2 regions of the Enterobacter asburiae genome follow, and region 2 is predicted to be linked to the other one. Evidence: predicted binding sites of a transcription regulator. Region 2 holds the regulator's gene; the other holds the start of a gene.

Region 1 (3,116 bases), 2.3 Mb from region 2:
GTGTGACGGGCGGTGTGTACAAGGCCCGGGAACGTATTCACCGTAGCATTCTGATCTACGATTACTAGCGATTCCGACTTCATGGAGTCGAGTTGCAGACTCCAATCCGGACTACGACGCACTTTATGAGGTCCGCTTGCTCTCGCGAGGTCGCTTCTCTTTGTATGCGCCATTGTAGCACGTGTGTAGCCCTACTCGTAAGGGCCATGATGACTTGACGTCATCCCCACCTTCCTCCAGTTTATCACTGGCAGTCTCTTTTGAGTTCCCGGCCGGACCGCTGGCAACAAAGGATAAGGGTTGCGCTCGTTGCGGGACTTAACCCAACATTTCACAACACGAGCTGACGACAGCCATGCAGCACCTGTCTCAGAGTTCCCGAAGGCACCAATCCATCTCTGGAAAGTTCTCTGGATGTCAAGAGTAGGTAAGGTTCTTCGCGTTGCATCGAATTAAACCACATGCTCCACCGCTTGTGCGGGCCCCCGTCAATTCATTTGAGTTTTAACCTTGCGGCCGTACTCCCCAGGCGGTCGACTTAACGCGTTAGCTCCGGAAGCCACGCCTCAAGGGCACAACCTCCAAGTCGACATCGTTTACGGCGTGGACTACCAGGGTATCTAATCCTGTTTGCTCCCCACGCTTTCGCACCTGAGCGTCAGTCTTTGTCCAGGGAGCCGCCTTCGCCACCGGTATTCCTCCAGATCTCTACGCATTTCACCGCTACACCTGGAATTCTACCCCCCTCTACAAGACTCTAGCCTGCCAGTTTCGAATGCAGTTCCCAGGTTGAGCCCGGGGATTTCACATCCGACTTGACAGACCGCCTGCGTGCGCTTTACGCCCAGTAATTCCGATTAACGCTTGCACCCTCCGTATTACCGCGGCTGCTGGCACGGAGTTAGCCGGTGCTTCTTCTGCGGGTAACGTCAATCGACAAGGTTATTAACCTTATCGCCTTCCTCCCCGCTGAAAGTACTTTACAACCCGAAGGCCTTCTTCATACACGCGGCATGGCTGCATCAGGCTTGCGCCCATTGTGCAATATTCCCCACTGCTGCCTCCCGTAGGAGTCTGGACCGTGTCTCAGTTCCAGTGTGGCTGGTCATCCTCTCAGACCAGCTAGGGATCGTCGCCTAGGTGAGCCGTTACCCCACCTACTAGCTAATCCCATCTGGGCACATCTGATGGCAAGAGGCCCGAAGGTCCCCCTCTTTGGTCTTGCGACGTTATGCGGTATTAGCTACCGTTTCCAGTAGTTATCCCCCTCCATCAGGCAGTTTCCCAGACATTACTCACCCGTCCGCCGCTCGTCACCCAGGAGCAAGCTCCCTGTGCTACCGCTCGACTTGCATGTGTTAGGCCTGCCGCCAGCGTTCAATCTGAGCCATGATCAAACTCTTCAATTTAAGTTTGATGCTCGTGAATTAAACTTCGTAATGAATTACGTATGTTCACTCAGAGACTTGGTATTCATTTTTCGTCTTGCGACGTTAAGAATCCATGTCACTTTGAGTGCCCACACAGATTGTCTGATAAATTGTTAAAGAGCAGTGCAACGCGGCTTTCTCTCACCGTTGCGAGGTGGCGTATATTACGCTTTCCTCTTTCAGAGTCAACCCGTTATTTCAGGATTTTTTCTCTTCAACCGAACCGCTTGTTGTGTGAAGTGATTCACATCCGCCGTGTCGATGGAGGCGCATTATAGGGAGTTATCAGCTGGCCGCAACCGCTAAATGACAGAAAAATGACTGACTGCTGCATTCCACAGCAAAACCCCGCCTTATACCTTTTTACACACAGACTTATCCACAATGATACGAAAAAGTGAAAATGTGCGAGCGTTGCGCAAACGTTTTCGTTAAAATGCTCGCGCTTAATAAGGATGCCCCGTCAGGTGTGTTAGATGAGTTTTTCGCAGGAAAATTCATCTAACGCTCTCTGTAATCGTGAAATCCAGGGGATTTACCATGCAACAACGTCGTCCAGTCCGCCGCGCTCTGCTCAGTGTTTCTGATAAAGCCGGTATCGTCGAATTCGCTCAGGCACTTTCCGCACGCGGTGTGGAGCTGCTTTCTACAGGCGGTACCGCTCGCCTGTTAGCAGATAAAGGTCTGCCGGTAACCGAAGTGTCCGATTACACCGGTTTCCCGGAAATGATGGATGGACGCGTCAAAACTCTGCACCCGAAAGTGCACGGCGGTATTCTTGGCCGTCGCGGTCAGGACGACGCCATTATGGAACAGCATGACATCGCCCCAATCGACATGGTTGTCGTTAACCTCTACCCGTTTGCCCAGACCGTAGCCCGCGAAGGCTGTTCTCTGGAAGATGCCGTAGAGAATATTGATATCGGCGGCCCAACCATGGTGCGCTCCGCGGCCAAGAACCATAAAGATGTGGCCATCGTCGTAAAGAGCAGCGATTACGAAACCATTATTAATGAGATGGATGCCAACGAAGGGTCACTGACTCTGGAAACGCGTTTCGACCTCGCCATCAAAGCCTTCGAGCACACCGCGGCGTACGACAGCATGATCGCCAACTACTTCGGTAGCCTGGTGCCTGCCTACCACGGTGAAAGCAAAGATCCTTCTGGCCGCTTCCCGCGCACCCTGAACCTGAACTTCATTAAGAAGCAGGATATGCGTTACGGCGAGAACAGCCACCAGCAGGCAGCCTTCTATATAGAAGAAGAAGTAAAAGAAGCCTCTGTTGCGACAGCCCAGCAGGTTCAGGGCAAAGCGCTCTCCTATAACAACATTGCTGACACCGACGCCGCGCTGGAATGCGTGAAAGAGTTCAGCGAGCCGGCCTGCGTTATCGTTAAGCACGCGAACCCATGCGGCGTTGCCGTGAGCACCTCTATTCTGGACGCCTACGATCGCGCCTACAAAACCGACCCGACCTCCGCGTTTGGCGGCATTATCGCCTTCAACCGCGAGCTGGATGCTGAAACCGCACAGGCCATCATCTCCCGCCAGTTCGTTGAAGTGATCATCGCGCCATCCGCATCCGAAGAAGCGCTGAAAATCACCGCGGCAAAACAGAACGTACGCGTGCTGGTTTGCGGCCAGTGGGCAGAACGCGTGCCGGGCCTGGACTTCAAGCGTGTG
Region 2 (3,116 bases):
GTGGCTAGCGGTTCCGCTGTTTGAACGGCGGCATCGTGATGTGGAATTAACGCCCGCAGGCGCGTGGTTTTTGAAGGAAGGGCGTTCTGTTATCAAAAAAATGCAGATCACCCGCGAACAGTGTCAGCAGATCGCTAACGGCTGGCGGGGACATCTTTCCATCGCCGTGGATAATATCGTTAAGCCGGAACGCACCCGGCAGATGATCGTCGATTTCTATCGTCATTTTTCTGACGTCGAGCTGCGGGTCTCGCAGGAGGTGTTCAACGGCGTCTGGGATGCGCTGGCGGACGGCAGGGCAGAGATGGCGATTGGGGCCACGCAGGCGATCCCGGTTGGGGGACGTTACGCCTTTCGCGATATGGGGATGCTGAGCTGGAAATGCGTGGTGGCAAGCGATCATCCGCTGGCGTCGATGGAAGGGCCGCTCAGCGATGACACGCTGCGCAACTGGCCGTCGCTGGTGCTGGAGGATACGTCCCGTTCGTTGCCCAAGCGTATCACCTGGCTTCTGGACAACCAGCGGCGGGTGGTAGCCCCTGACTGGGAATCGTCGGCGACGTGCCTCAGCGCCGGGCTGTGCGTCGCGATGGTGCCCGTTCATTTTGCGCGTCCGCGCATCGATACCGGAGAGTGGGTTGAGCTGACGCTGGAGAATCCGTTCCCGGATGCGGCCTGCTGCCTCACCTGGCAGCAAAATGACGTCTCGCCTGCGATGGCATGGCTGCTGGATTATCTGGGAGACAGCGAAACGCTGAACCGGGAATGGTTACGGGAGCCAGCATAGCTGGCCCCGTAAAGCGATTAACGACGGTAGTCGCGGAACGGACCATCCGCTACGGAACGGCGTTCGATAAGACGCGGGTGAACTTCAATGGACTGCGACTCTTCACGCTTGTTGACGATTCTGTCCATCAGCATGTTGAAAGCCGTTTCGCCCAGCGAGTCTTTTGGCTGGTGAATGGTGGTCAACGCCGGGGTAAAGAAGCGCGCGTTACGCACGTTGTCATACCCGATCACGGAAATATCCTGCGGTACGCGCAGGCCCAGCTCGTCGGCAGCGCAGAGCGCGCCCATGGCCATGATGTCGCCCCCGCAGAACACGGCGGTCGGACGGTGCGGCTGGGAGACGATCTGCTGCATCGCGCGGTAGCCCGATTCCGGCTCAAAGTCGCCCTGCACAATCCAGTTTTCCGGCACGTTGATCAGCGCTTCTTCCATCGCTTTCATAAAACCGGCCAGACGGCCCGCGCCGGTGTTGCGCTCCAGCGGACCGGGGATCACGCCAATCTCGCGGTGACCGCGTTCGATCAGATAGCGACCGGCCATATAGCCGCCTTCAAAGGCGTTATCGATAACGGAATCGGTGAAATCCGCGCGCGCTTCGCCCCAGTCCATCACCACCATCGGAATATGGCGATACTCTTCCAGCATCGACAGCACGGACTCCGGATACTCGGAACACATCACCAGCAGGCCATCAACGCGCTTTTGCGCCATCATCGACAGGTAGGCACGCTGTTTTTCAATGCTGTTCCACGCGTTGCCCAAAATCAGGGTATAGCCTTTCTGGAAGCAGTTCTTTTCAACCGCTTCAATGATCTCGGCAAAATAGGCCGCTTCACTGCTGGTCGCCAGCAATCCAATGGACTTGGTGTGATTAACCTTGAGGCTACGCGCAACCGCACTTGGCGAATAGTGCAGCTCTTTGATCGCTGCCCAGACGGCGTTGCGCGTCTCTTCCGCCACAAAGCGGGTTTTGTTAATTACATGTGATACGGTTGTAGTGGAAACGTTTGCGCGTTTTGCTACGTCTTTAATTGTTGCCATTAAATGTCACTCCAGACCATATCCTAAGCTCCTGAAAAACCTGAAGGTAAACGTTTGCCTTCTCTCACCCTTATCTCGCAATGTTGAATTGCGGCACGCCGGGAAAACGACACGGGACGTCAGGAGGGGGTCAATGGCCGGTACGCTAATAAATTTAGCGTGGAATTTTGTCCTATCTTGATGAAAAGGGGAAGAGGTAAAGTGGTTATCAGTATAAATCCAGGAAGATTTTTGACGTAATCTGTGCAAAAATGAGCAAGCTCACTTTTCGTGTGGGGATTAAAAGGAGAAAAATTGATGAGTTCCGATCTTAAGTTTTCGCTGTTCACCACCGTTGTTGTGCTGGCTCTGATTGTTGCGGCCGGTCTGACGGCTGCGCTGCACTGATTTACGCGGAGGGAGAGCCTTCTCCCTCCCGACTCCCCGGATTGTTACTTCTCTGGCAAAAATCTTTTGCCATTTTGTTAACTTCTCATTTTTTGTGATTGATGTCATGCTTTCCGCTTCTTTGTTCTGTGTCACCACATGACACGGCATCCGGAGTTGACGCATGAAAATCAATTTTCCCCTGCTGGCCCTGGCGATTGGCGCTTTTGGGATTGGCACCACTGAATTCTCCCCGATGGGGTTACTGCCTGTTATTGCCCGGGGCGTAGATGTCTCTATCCCTGCGGCAGGGATGTTAATCAGCGCCTACGCTATCGGCGTGATGGTCGGGGCGCCGTTGATGACGCTTTTGCTTTCTCATCGCGCGCGCCGCAATGCGCTGATATTCCTGATGGCGATTTTCACCCTGGGCAACGTGCTTTCGGCCATTGCGCCGGACTACACCACATTGATGCTGTCACGCATTCTGACCAGCCTTAACCACGGCGCGTTCTTTGGGCTGGGGTCGGTCGTTGCTGCCAGCGTGGTGCCAAAACACAAGCAGGCGAGCGCCGTGGCAACCATGTTCATGGGGCTAACAATTGCCAATATCGGCGGGGTGCCTGCGGCAACCTGGCTGGGGGAAGCGATCGGCTGGCGTATGTCCTTCCTGGCGACTGCCGGGCTTGGCGTGGTTGCAATGGTGGCGCTGTTCTTCTCCTTGCCGAAAGGCAGCGCGGGGGAACGTCCTGACGTGCGCAGAGAACTGTCGGTGCTAATGCGCCCGCAGGTGCTCTCCGCGCTGCTCACCACCGTGCTGGGGGCAGGGGCGATGTTTACCCTCTACACCTATATTTCACCGGTATTGCATGACATCACGCACGCAACGCCTCTCTTTGTCACCGCGATGCTGGTGCTGA

What was found. Region 2 encodes PurR, which represses purine synthesis genes. Its sites were predicted from a motif close to CANGCAAACGTTTGCNTG; they were not measured.
Region 1: a site for PurR is predicted at 1,846-1,863, ahead of purH (bifunctional phosphoribosylaminoimidazolecarboxamide formyltransferase/IMP cyclohydrolase). Genes of this name have one in related genera too.

The regions. Positions count from the first base shown of each region.
Region 1 covers NZ_CP011863.1:3,313,611-3,316,726, forward strand. Annotated here, with positions in the region: rRNA gene ACJ69_RS16020 (16S ribosomal RNA) at 1-1,409, opposite strand, end outside; gene purH (bifunctional phosphoribosylaminoimidazolecarboxamide formyltransferase/IMP cyclohydrolase) at 1,971-3,116, shown strand, end outside.
Region 2 covers NZ_CP011863.1:1,023,878-1,026,993, forward strand. Annotated here, with positions in the region: gene punR (DNA-binding transcriptional activator PunR) at 1-787, shown strand, start outside; gene purR (HTH-type transcriptional repressor PurR) at 805-1,830, opposite strand; gene cydH (cytochrome bd-I oxidase subunit CydH) at 2,128-2,217, shown strand; gene ACJ69_RS05075 (MFS transporter) at 2,381-3,116, shown strand, end outside.